Regions from separate parts of the Metabacillus flavus genome, predicted to be linked through region 3. Evidence: riboswitches for the same ligand, from Rfam matches in the RefSeq annotation. Region 3 holds a riboswitch; each other region holds the start of a gene.
The links. Region 3 has a riboswitch for cyclic di-GMP ahead of J9317_RS14810 (glycoside hydrolase family 191 protein). Riboswitches for the same ligand answer to the same signal wherever they lie in the genome.

Region 1 (3,115 bases), 720 kb from region 3:
GTTGCCCCCGCCAACATCGTATCGGTCTGCTAACACTTTATAAACGCGAAGACCTTCTTGGGCTTTTAGTTTTCGTACAGCTGTGCCTTTGGGATTGTAGAGGTATTGATTATTGCTTCTAATCAGTATTCTTCCTAAATGTTTATCGGCAGGAAGGGCAACAGTTAAATAATACTTGCCTGTATGCCTCTCATAATCATCTCCATCATAAATCTTTATATAATAGGAGCCCGCATCCAGCATAATCGGTTTTTTATATTTGCTTGGGTTAATTGAACTGCCGCTAACATATTCATCACTAATCGTTTTGTTATTTGAATTCACTATTTCAATATAGGTTCTTGAATCCACGTAGGAAGTGAGGTCAACCGTCACCTTTCCGGGATTTTTAACATCTATTTTATAAATATCCACTGTATCATCCCAAGCTAGGAAACCAGTTATTTTTTTAGTAGCTTGAAGAGAAATAGCTTCTACGATGCCGTTATTGGGCTCTGTATCCCCATTTCCCGCAGCTGAAAAAGCAGCTTTAAAAACGTACTTACCGGTATGCCGGTCATAATCGTCCCCATCATAAACCTTTAAATAATAGGAGCCTTTGTTTAAATCTACAGAGCGAGTGTCTTTTGATGGATTTTTGGAAGTGCCAGTGATATAGTCATCAAATACTTTGTTGTTATCCTCATCAATAAGTGAAATGTATGTTCTATTATCTACATAGGAAGTAAAATCAAAAGAAACACGTCCCGAACTAGGAACTGTAACTTTATAATAATCTACAGTGTTATCCCAAGACAGAAACCCGTTGATTGTCTTGTTAAAAGGAAGGGACTGAGCTTCGATTGTACCGTTATTCGGTTCTGTTTCAGTGTTGCCGGCAGAAGCAAAAGTTGTTTTTATTTTAAATGTACCAGCTTGATCTTTGCTCCAAGAGCCATCGTAAATTTTTAGCCGGTAAGTACCTGCCTCTAAGTCCTCCCAACGAGTGTATCTGGCAGGAGTTAGAGATGACCCTGTCGAATACTCATCGAAAATTTTCTTGTTGTCTAAATCATATAAAGCAATATAAGTTTCTTTATCTACATAAGAGGTCATATCAAAATGAACTCTTCCTGATTCAGGAACATGAATTAAATAGGTGTTATCTTTAGTCTCTTCAGTTAAAGCCCCATTGGTTTCAACGTTAAATGGCAATATCATGTCTTGAGCGTGAACTTTGGTGTCAACTAAAATCATTGCAACAATTGCAAATGAAAGAATAGCTAACCCTCTAAATAATTTTTTCAATTCCTCGTCCTCCATTTTAAGTATGATACTAAACCAAATTACTCATTATATGTAAAAAATCGCTACAGCAAATAGCCATAGCGGTCTTTTTTCTATGGCAGCCTGACTATCATAGTGCATACGCACCTTAGACTCATAGCTTTGCGTCCTTACCTTTCGATAAGTTTGCCTTTACATATTTTATTGGTATTTTAGACTAAAACTAATATACTACTAAATGGAATAATTTACAACAAAAAATGTAAACATTTCTGGTTTCATAAATGGTCCATTATTAATAAAAATCATTGTTAAGCACATGCGTTAGAACTTCCAAAATTATGCCGACAGAAAAACACCGCCTTAACACAAGGCGGCTTTCCCAATTATATTTCCTTCACACTCATCAGTGTGTCAATTTTGAATCCATCTTCCGTATCTTTCACATAAAACTTGGAGTGGAATGTTTTGTCCTTGGAGGTTCCATCCCCATAATAAATGGTGAAGCTGTCTTTCGTTTGTACATAGTATCCTTCCGGCGCTTCATCGACTTGAATGACTTCTGCTCCCAGAAACTGCTCAGTGATTCCTTTTTCGTCCAGGTGTCCTACATAATCATAGGATTCCTGGTAGGCTTTGCTTCCTGGAACAAAATAGTGGGATGCAAGTGAAAAGTCCCGGGCATTGATTGCATAAGTTGCCTGATAGAAGTAGTCGTCAAAGAAGACTTCAAAATCCTCTTTGCTCGCAGGTTCAGCATCCGTAAACAAATCATCAGTACCTCCAGAAGCGAAAATATCCTCCACAGGTTCTTCTATATTAAATGATAATTCAATCTCTGAGTCGTCTTTAATTTTAATGACCTCGCTCTTGACGGTCTTGCTGCCATTTTTGAATGTGGCATATGCACTGACTGACCCATCCAAGGCGACTGGACCGATCGAATCGGTTTCGCCTATTGTTTTTCCGGTTGCTTTCCCGTTTACAAACAATTTCGCATCATTTTCGTCTGAATAAATAGAGATAAAGCCAGCGTTCATTTCAAGCGGGACTTCCAGTATGTTTGCTGATGCTGACAGGAAATCTGCTTCGGCTTCTTCTTCAAAACTGGAGTATTCACCTTTAAGCTTGCCTTTTACTTTAAGGGTACCAGGCATGTAGTAGCCGAGGCTGACCGGCTCACCGCTCTGGACGCCAGTTTTCACTTCTTTGCCGTCCGCGTAAAAGACCGTCTTCTCCAAGTTGGAGCTCGCTGTTACCTCAATCGGGTAAAAGACCAGATTGTAATGATCATAAAATACCCATTTCTTTGGGCCTCGGGCAAGCTTTATCAGATCATTCCCGGCTGAATCTGTCAGAGGCTCAATCCGTTCAAAGCTCAAAAGCTTAAAGCTTTGCTCTCTCAGCTGGCTGGAGATATCGCTGAAATCCTGATCCTTCGTTAAAAATTGAATGTATTCGGCTGCATCATTTTCAGTAATCTTCACGCGTTTCTGACCTTCATTGACGATTGCCGCTACCGTCTTGCTGTCATTTGAAAGCACTGCCTTTTCGAATTGGTCAATCGCCGCAGCAGGTGTAGATTTGCTGGACAAGATTAGGTGAGTACCAATCAGTACAACGAATAACGCAGCGGCAGAAATGAGGATCACTTTCGCTTTCATTCCCATTTTCCTCGGGCCGGACCGCTTCTGCTGAACTTCTTCCTGCTGATTCGTCTCAGGGGTATGAGCACTTCCGCAATGCTTGCAAAATGCTTGTTCACGGCTGATTTGATTGCCGCAGTTGTTACAATATCCCACGTTTGTTCCTCCTTACTGCCCGATTTTCCATTTAGCCAGATAGCGGC
Region 2 (3,115 bases), 710 kb from region 3:
GAGAGCTGCCGGAGAACCGAGGCCCACATATAATATGTTATTGTCTTCATCATATTCAACACTTCTTGCGTACTTGCGTCCATTCATCACAACACCGAGGCTGTCAAAACCCTTGTCATCACTGTATGTAAAGACCGTTCCGCCATATGATGTTACACCAAGCACACGATTTTGCTTTGAATCATACGTTAAGTCCCAAATGGTTGTATTGGATGCTGAAGGTTCCTTACCTAAATCTGATAGCTCTTTTGTATCAGGATTATAACGGTAAAGATTTTTGTTCGGAGTAGATCCCAGCCAGACCTGACGATCCGGACCCACCTCAATTGACCAGGCCGCAGTAGCCTCTGTCAGGGTCTCCATATCAACAACTTGCTTCGTCTGCAAATCCATAACCACAAGCTTAGCAGGCTCACCCTGCAGCAGTGCGTAATAAAGCGGACGTCCATACTGATCCTGTCCGGCTTCACCTCTAATTACATTTACATATTGAACTTGCGGACCAATATTCTCATACGGTCCTTCCGTGGCAGATGCGGGGAATGCGAGCACTGAAATGAGGAGCAAGGCAGATAATGACATACGAAGTAACTTCACAATAATATCCTCCAAAACCTTTCTTTAATCCAATTTCCCTCCCAGAAAATCCGATTATTTCTCTAATATGTATATTCTACCAAACGTTAGGATTTATGTCTTAGGAATTTGGAAAAACGTATTAAAAACATCGGGAGAAAATGTATACTTTTAAAATTATCAAATTCAGGTAAATTTTTCACTTCTGAGACTTTAAAGTTTTGTAAAGATGCAGCATAAAAAAACCCCTCACACTGATGTCAAGAACAGCATGAGGGGCTCCCGCTTTATGGAAATTTGAAAGGGGAAACAAGTTTAATTGAAAGAATCTAAATGCGAAGACGTATGTTGTGTTGAATCTCTGTTTATTCTGCGTCTATGTATGTGGCATACAAAATATCATTCGATACTTTCGTCCTAATTGTATCATAATTTTTTCCTCAATTGTTAATAATTTTTATGTTTTTAATTATTGAAGGAAAAAATTACTTTTTCTGGGTATGTAATACTCCATGGTCGTTTCAAAAGACCACAGATTCGTATTCATTAGGGAGAAATCCACCTTTTGGTATTGGTCTTTTTCATTTAAAATTAACTGCTCAAGGAGCATTACATCATTTTTAAGCCGTTTAAATGAATCATATTCTCTCGACTTATTCGACCTGCCGATATGATGCTGGATATAGTCTTCAAGCGTGTTACTGGTGATTTCTGAAAAACTTGCAAAATTCGTGTAATTTACACAGAATTGTATAAACAAAGTGACTGCATTCTCTGCTTTTCTGCTCTTGAATATTTGATTCTTTGTCATAAGCGAATCAAGTTCCCTCCGAATTGAATAGCTCCTCAGCTGCTTACTATTCATACGCTGATCAAACGGGCTTACCTCATTACTCATTGCTATGTATCCTCCATTATTAAACCTGAGCCGCATAAGCTTAAACTATCTAAGTTATATAACTTTAGCGTAAGCACTATCCCCAACGGCGGCCTGACAATCTTAGCATCATCATGCCTTAGACTCATGGCTTTGCGTCCCTGCTTTTCAGCAAGTTTGCCTTTATACTGGTATATTTTGATTTTAAATCAATAGTGACTATTATACTATTATTATGGAAGATTATCTATAATCTTCTTTAATTATCCTTCATAACAGAGAAAAACCCCTGCTGAAATGTTTTCGCAGAGGTTTTTGAAGCTAGCCTTAATTATTTTCCTGCATTTTGATCGATTATACGTCCTTCAACAGCAGGCTTAATACCAGGATTAGCCTTTAAATACTGACTAAACGTCTCCCAGTCTGTATAACCCGGTTCGCTGACCCGGCCTTCATCGTAAGCCTTTTTGAACATAGAGTAATTATCTCCACCAGCAGCAGTAAATGCGTTGGTAGCCACTGAGTACATTTTTGCGGGATCTAAATCTGTATAATTGGTGCCATCTTCTTTCACTTCTATATTTACGACCCGCTGTCCAGCAGGTTTCGAGCTGTCATAAGTGAACTTCATTCCTGCTACGTGAAGAAATGCTCCCGCCTCTTTTGGAGCCAGTTCAACACTATGTTCAAGAGCTGCCTTAATTTCGTCCCCTTTAAGGTTCATAATCGCAAGGGAGTTTCCGAATGGCATAACCGTTAGGATTTCACCCATTGTTACGTCTCCAACGTCAATGGACTCGCGAATTCCACCGCCGTTTTGAACAGCAATTACGGTTTTAGGGTTGATTGTTTTGGCTCTTGCAAGCATCCCATCTGCAATCAGATTTCCAAGGTTTGTTTCCTTCGTGCGGACATCTGCACGAACTCCATTAAGAGCCACTTCTGATTTTCCAACCACTTCGTTTTTAACCTTATCAATAGCCGGTCTGTACTTCGTGTTAAGGATGGAAGCCGCTTCCTGATCTTCTTTAATCACGTATTGATCTCCTGACTTTTGATCGATATCAATCAGTTTGCCAGCTTGCTTAATTACTTTTCCCTTCGTGTCAAATTCCACATCAAGAACACCAAGGTTTTTGCTTAACTCACCAGTCTGAACAATAACCGTTGGCTCAGCACCTGTGTTGTCCATAACCGGTGCACTCAGCATGGTATGAGAATGACCTCCTACGATTACGTCAATTCCTTCTACTTCTTTTGCGAGAGTTACATCGTTATCTCCGCCGCCATCCTGGTAGCCGATATGTGTTAACGCAACAATTTTGTTGATGCCTTGTGCTTCAAGCTGCTTAACCGCTTCTTTTGCTTCAGCAATGTAATCTTCAAATACAACGTCTTTACCAGGGCTTGAAATGGTGGATGTCTCAGCTGTTGTCAGCCCGAAAATCCCCACTCTTTCTCCATCAATATTTTTCACAATGGCACTGTAGGATTGGCCATCCTTCGGTTCAGCTGAAACGTCAGATCCGGCATAAGCTTTCATATTGGCATCTTTAGAGAAATCAACATTTGCGCTAACGAATGGAAACTTTGCTTTTTTAACAAAATCGGAAAGCACAGCTGTTCCAAGATCAAATTCGTGATTACCAAATGTCATCGCAT
Region 3 (3,115 bases):
CGGAGCAGCTGTAACAGCTCTTATCATCGGATTCTGGAAAAAGCCTATAAAATAAATGGCGAAAGAGACTGCGGAAAATAGTCCGCAGCCTCTTTTTTGTATTCCGCATGTTTACCTAAATTAAAGGGTAATAGGTTAGGAAGAATATTTATTGCGAAATAAGTTACCTTTTTACCTGAATTTTAAATATTCTAAATAGACTAAGTCGATAGAAATGGGTACAATGAATTATATCGGGTGGTAGGACCTTATAAAAAACCAGACTCGCATTTGAGGCAAGTCTGGTTTTACTGAGCCTATTCGAATATTGTCAGCATCTTACGGCTGTGCTACAAATAATGTAAGTCAATTAAAGTAGATTAGAGTCTATTAAGAATGGAGAACTAGTTATTGTCGAAAAATACCGGGTATTTTAGGCTAATATAATAATTACCATCTATTAAAGTCTTTAGTTGCCTTATAATGGAGAAATCCCTGCTGAAGGGAATACCATTCACTCTTAGAGTGCTGTTCAAAAGAAACAGTAAGAACTTTAAGTCCAGTTTCCTTCTGAATGGCTTTTAAATCGCTCATCTGATTTTTAGACCAAGCATCTTTAGAGACAACATTGTGGTTGAAATTCTCCCACATAATTGCATCTACATATTTTGCACTTGTTGTTTTGAGAGTTTCCATGCCCCAATTCTGAATAATTCCAAGAGAAGGGTATGTGTTTTTTACACTTTTAAGCAATTCCTCGAGACCTGCGCGCTGTTTGGCAAGCTCGTCCGGATTTCCGCTGAAATAATCATCTATATTTCCAACGGTGTCGAAAAAGACGCCATCCATATTTTTACTGTAAACTTGGGCTTCAATTTCAGAAAGCAGCAATTGTCTGAAGTGCGGGGAAGACATATTCATCAAGTAGGAATCCCATTGCTGAATATAATATTTCTGACTGGATTGCTGATAGTAATCTGCAGGCTGAAGTTTTTGCAAAAATGCGGTATTCCAATTATCAGCTTCCATCGAGTTGATGTAGCCGAATACTTTCGTACCATTTGCCTTAATCGTTTCGATTTGGGTTTTGGTGTAAAGAAGAGGCTCTATTATGACAAGGTCATAAGCCTTCATCTTATTGATAATAGCCGGGGTGGGAGCATCGTAGAAAATTTTGTAGGTTTTCACGTCATCAAACACTCCATTTGCAGCAGAAACATTTTGGACAGAAGCAGCGGGAAAAGAAGTCGTTAAAGCAGAAGCAGCGGGAGATAAAGAAATAATACTAGATACAGCAAAAAAAGCCAATACAAAAAATCTGATTACGTTATTCATTTGTAATCCCTCCGTTTTTTAACGAGGGATGGTAGCTTCGCAGGCTGGCGATCGGTACTTCCATGTAGAAGTCGACGACCCATGCCTTTGCGTCCTTGCTTTTCAGCAAGTTTGCCCATCACCTTTTGTCCTAATCATATCAGCCTATTTTTCTGAACTCAACCTATTTTTTATAAAAGGCAGTGATTCGAATGATCTACAGACAATCTAATACTATTCTAAAATTAACTGAAGCGATTGGACTATCCATTTTAAGCATCATCCTGGTTTTCCTCTTTACGGACAGTCTCCCTGTGCTGAATGAGGTGCTTTGGTCTGTTGCAATTGTCCTTATTTCTATGAGGTATGGCTTATATTTTGGTCTGATTCCTTTTTTTATCGCCTTTTTAACCTCGCTTGCTTACGAATATCAAAGCGGTGGCGATCTATATCTTTATCTGACAGACTTAAATCATATGCTAGCGATGATGCTATTCTTTTTCCTGCTGCTTTTTACTGGACTATCAAGTAAATCTCATAAAGAAAGATATTCTGATATATCATATTTATATGAAGAAATTTCTGAGGATAAAAAACTTCTGGAAGAAACATTAGACGAAGCATTATCTGTAAATGAGAGTTATAGAAAAAGATTTTTAGAATCAGAGGATCAGTATGCAGAAATGTATGAAATGATTACTGCGCTTCATTTTACGGATTCAGACACAATTTTTAATGAAATGGTGCGCATTGTCAACCAAAAATTCAAAGGCAGCCAGCTTGTTTTATACCTTATTTCCAATCACGGGGATTCAATACGTTCCAAAATAAATACAAACAGAGATGGAAAGCTGAAATCGAATTATTGGATGGCGGAAATGCCATCTCTCTTTAACAAAGTGATGCAGGAAACTTCTCATGTGCTGTTCAGGTCTCCAGAAGATGATCCTGCATCCCCCGCGCTGGCAGGACCGGTTTTTATTTATGGGGAGATGAGATACTTACTCGCAGTGGATGGAATTGATTTAAAGTCGTGCACATCTCAGCAGATTCAGTGGCTTGACTGGTGCTTAAAGTGGATGGGGACAAGGCTTGGCTTTGCCTACAAATATGAGCGGGAGCAGAATCACCATGAAAGATATCCCGGTACGGGAATCTTTAAGCTTGCCTCGTTTTTTAAACGATTCAATGCAGAGCTTGAAAGGGCAGAAAAGATTGGTCAGCCGTTTGTCATTTTTGAACTGAATACAGCCGGACTTTCACTGGATGAAATCGATCTCTTGATGAAAAACCAGCTGAGGGAGCTTGATACAGCAGGCTGGGATGAAGAGACGGAAATTCTTTATGTGCTCCTGCCGGGTGTAGAACCTGTAAACGAAACGGCAGTGAAAGCGAGACTTCAGAGAGCTCTGGAAAAAGAGGTGGATTCGTTAAGATGATATGGATTTTTGCTGCAGGGTCTCTTTTAGGAATAACGGCAGCCTATCTGCTGTCCAGATTTTTCTATGCCAAAAAAATGGAACAAAATCAGTACGGTCTTCTTGCGTTATGGATTCTTCTTTCAATCGCGGTTCCCGTTGCTGGTTTCGCATATGGCTGGTTTTTGCTCTTGGTATACATGAGACAACAGGACGGCACTTTCATGGAGGAATATTCTAGCTACATTCATAATAAGGTGTACAATTTTGAGAGTTTGAGAGAAACGCTGAGGCAGGACCGGGAATTGCTGAACATGACGAGCCACAGCGCGGAAAATACCTGGATGATGAAGAATCTCCTGCTGCGTATGTCGAACGAGAATACAGTCAATCAGGAAAAGATC
Region 4 (3,115 bases), 430 kb from region 3:
ACATTTACAATATGTCGACGAGAAATACGGTAGAAGAGCATATTTTGAAGCTCCTGTATGAAAAAATCAATCTGTTTGAAAAAGTAATTGGGCAGCTTGATGAAATTTTAACGAGGATGGAAATTACGAACTTTGAAGAACATCTTCAGGATATCTTATTCCACTCAGCATCTGATGGAGAAATGAAAATCAAAATGGAAAACCTTACTTCGATTCTTGATTTTGCACAGCATGAAACAGAAGGAAAAAAAGCGGCCGGAGATATTATTTAGGAGGGTGACGAATGAATCAAAAAGAAATCCATAACTTACTGGAAAGATTCTTTGAAGCCAATCAATGTGAGATTACTGAAAAAACAACCGGGGCGCTGGCCATACAGCTGACGATTGATATGGATAAGGAACTTATGAACCGGCCCTTTTACTGGCATTATCTTGAGAAAACAGGCGGAGAGCCAAATCCAATGAAACTTAATCTTTTAACGGATAAAGACGGGGTATTAAACGAAGAGAAAACGGAATTTGTTCATTTAGGCTCTCCGAGATTGCATCAGATTTTCCAGTCCGCCCGCAAGCTCGGCTCTTTTGCCCGCATGTATGAAAGACCAAATGCAGGAAGCGGACAGAAGCCCCTCCACCCTTGGCTATGCATGAATATGACCGTTTCCTATCAATGTGATATGAAAAAAGATTTCGTCTATTCCATTGGCCTCCATCTAATAAGCGGAACGATGGTTGAAAACTTTCAGGACCGTCTAAACCATCTTCAATTAACGCCGAAGATCCCTGATTTCTGTTTTACTCTTTCCCCGCTGATTCTGCCCAAAAGCGGGATGATGAGAATCCGCCAGCACATCGAAAACAAGGTAGCCGAGGATGACCACACATGGGCAGAAGAAGCAAGGCAGAGATGGAACGCTGACCTGATGCTTTTACAGCACTTCTACGAAGACATGGAAGAAAAGCCGGAGGTTTACGAGCTGGAGAAGGAAGCGCTGAGAGAGCTTTACGAGCCTAATATCCATATTTCTGTTAATAACGGGGGTATTTTTTACCTAAATCAGAGAACTATTTTCTAATTATATCGGCAGAAAAATCAAAAATTTTAATATATTTTTCCATTTCGACACAATTCAGCACCATTTTTTATTTTTCCATTCTATAATCGTGGTACAAAGGTTTTAGAGGTGAATAGAGACTATAGAATCACCTTTAGCGGGGAAAAGCTGTTCGGTCAGATAAAGGCAAACCTGCTGAAAAGCAGGGACGCAAAGTCACGGGTCTAAGGTTGTCCTCTTTGGGCAATGATGATCGCCGGATTGCCTGAAATACATACGTATTTTAGGAGGAAATGGGATGGAGAATGTAATGGTTAAAGAAGAAATGGATTTGGAGTGGAAGGAATTGATCCTGGCTGCACTTGAAATGGGGATAAGCAAAGAAGACATTCGGCATTTCCTACAATCTAAGCAGGATGAATGCAGCAATTGACCTACATGTCGAAAAAATTTTGTCGATTTTGTTCGATTTACCGAAATATTCCCTTCGTTATATGCTATAATATCTGAGGGAAGGTGATGTCATGATTGGTGAACGCATACGCAAATACCGCAAGGAAAAAAATCTTTCTTTATCTGAACTAGCAGACAGGGCAGGCGTTGCAAAATCCTACCTAAGTTCGATCGAACGGAATCTTCAATCGAATCCATCGGTTCAATTTTTGGAAAAGGTTTCATCCGTGCTTGGCATTTCCGTTAATACGCTTTTAAATGGCAATACAGAAGATGCTTATGCAAATCAGCTTGATCAAGACTGGACATCACTTGTGAAAGAAGCAATGCAGTCAGGTGTTACAAAAGATCAATTTCGAGAATTTCTGGAATTTAATAAATGGCGAATGGATCAGCCAAAAAAATAAACGGTCAGGACTCATGTCCCGGCCGTTTATTTTTTTGAATATGCCGTTCTTCAATTTTAAGAATGGCTTGCCATATTGTCAAAATAGAATAAATGATTAAGATCAGACCCGGTACAATCGCCGTCAGAGCACCGCCCTCTTTCGTCCGGGCAAAATTGCTCACGTAACCTGCATACGGCACCGTAAATCCTGTATATTGAGCGACCACGTTATCCGATTGAACCGGTGCTGAATCCTCGGACTTGTTGTTATCACCCTTAGTCCGGTATACAGCCTGTCCTCCGCTCATCACTTTTTGAGTGATTCTATGTGTCGCCAGGTCATATTCATCCATCCAGAATGTAATGACATCGCCCGTTTCAAATCTCGTCATATCCCCGCCCGTTTTCACGGCTATCACTGAGCCGGTTTGAATACCCGGCTCCATCGATCCTGAGAGGACCGTTTTTAATTGATATCCGAAAACCTGCGGCTCTCCACCGGATGCCTTCGATGAAAAAACGGCTAAAGCAAGTCCAATTAAAACGAAAAACAGTAAAATTGTAAATCCTCTGCTTATCAGTTTCATTCGGGTTCTCCTTGAGTGCCTGCCGGTTCTTCAAGAGCTTTTTCCTTCTCAGGCTCCTCCTCTGGTATGTTAGCATCTTTGGACTTTTCTTCTTTAACCCGATCCTTTACTTTCAGATCCTTTTCGGTATTCTTTATATGTTCTTCCTTGTTTTTCGGCTGTTCCTCTTCTTTATCCGGTCTCTTTTTATTCTCTTTTTTTGGAGGCGGGCATTCTGACACCGCAATGCTTGAACTTGCAGTCCGAATCGTCTCTTTTTCGTTTCCTTCATACCCCGGCCGCTGATCCGCTTCTGCATAATAGGTGCCAGGTTCGTCCGTTTGAATGGAAAGATGCCCCGTCTGATTCGCCCCTATTTGACCAAGTGTCCCTTCTGCTATTACCTTATCATCTTTATAAATGCGATAGCCTGTAGGTCCGATCATGCCGAATCCGGTATTACGAATTGAAAAAGGAAGATTCACTGAACTGCAAGCAGTGAGAGGCTTTTCCGGGCCTCCTTCTTCAAAACCCAGTTTGCTTCCATCCCACCATGACCCCATTTGAAACCCAATTTCCTGAGCTCCTTTTTTGCTAAAATAAGCTTGAACGGGCGATGCCGAAATAGCTGAAACAATTAGAACGGTCAAA

Region 1: it holds a riboswitch for cyclic di-GMP, as region 3 does, so the genes downstream of both, J9317_RS18460 (hypothetical protein) here and J9317_RS14810 (glycoside hydrolase family 191 protein) in region 3, are expected to answer to the same signal.
Region 2: it holds a riboswitch for cyclic di-GMP, as region 3 does, so the genes downstream of both, J9317_RS18415 (swarming motility protein SwrAA) here and J9317_RS14810 (glycoside hydrolase family 191 protein) in region 3, are expected to answer to the same signal.
Region 4: it holds a riboswitch for cyclic di-GMP, as region 3 does, so the genes downstream of both, J9317_RS12660 (anti-repressor SinI family protein) here and J9317_RS14810 (glycoside hydrolase family 191 protein) in region 3, are expected to answer to the same signal.

The regions. Positions count from the first base shown of each region.
Region 1 is NZ_JAGVRK010000001.1:3,616,563-3,619,677, reverse strand. Features, by position in the region: gene J9317_RS18460 (hypothetical protein) at 1-1,287, opposite strand, end outside; cyclic di-GMP riboswitch class I at 1,381-1,467, opposite strand; gene J9317_RS18455 (zinc ribbon domain-containing protein) at 1,653-3,068, opposite strand; gene J9317_RS18450 (zinc ribbon domain-containing protein) at 3,081-3,115, opposite strand, start outside.
Region 2 is NZ_JAGVRK010000001.1:3,603,387-3,606,501, forward strand. Features, by position in the region: gene J9317_RS18410 (ligand-binding sensor domain-containing protein) at 1-597, opposite strand, end outside; gene J9317_RS18415 (swarming motility protein SwrAA) at 1,046-1,474, opposite strand; cyclic di-GMP riboswitch class I at 1,559-1,645, opposite strand; gene J9317_RS18420 (5'-nucleotidase C-terminal domain-containing protein) at 1,785-3,115, opposite strand, start outside.
Region 3 is NZ_JAGVRK010000001.1:2,898,353-2,901,467, reverse strand. Features, by position in the region: gene J9317_RS14815 (PTS fructose transporter subunit IIABC) at 1-55, shown strand, start outside; gene J9317_RS14810 (glycoside hydrolase family 191 protein) at 430-1,314, opposite strand; cyclic di-GMP riboswitch class I at 1,350-1,440, opposite strand; gene J9317_RS14805 (hypothetical protein) at 1,506-2,732, shown strand; gene J9317_RS14800 (tetratricopeptide repeat protein) at 2,729-3,115, shown strand, end outside.
Region 4 is NZ_JAGVRK010000001.1:2,464,482-2,467,596, forward strand. Features, by position in the region: gene J9317_RS12650 (DEAD/DEAH box helicase) at 1-272, shown strand, start outside; gene J9317_RS12655 (YqhG family protein) at 284-1,078, shown strand; cyclic di-GMP riboswitch class I at 1,233-1,326, shown strand; gene J9317_RS12660 (anti-repressor SinI family protein) at 1,356-1,490, shown strand; gene J9317_RS12665 (helix-turn-helix domain-containing protein) at 1,582-1,917, shown strand; gene sipW (signal peptidase I SipW) at 1,922-2,485, opposite strand; gene J9317_RS12675 (hypothetical protein) at 2,482-3,027, opposite strand; gene J9317_RS12680 (hypothetical protein) at 3,059-3,115, opposite strand, start outside.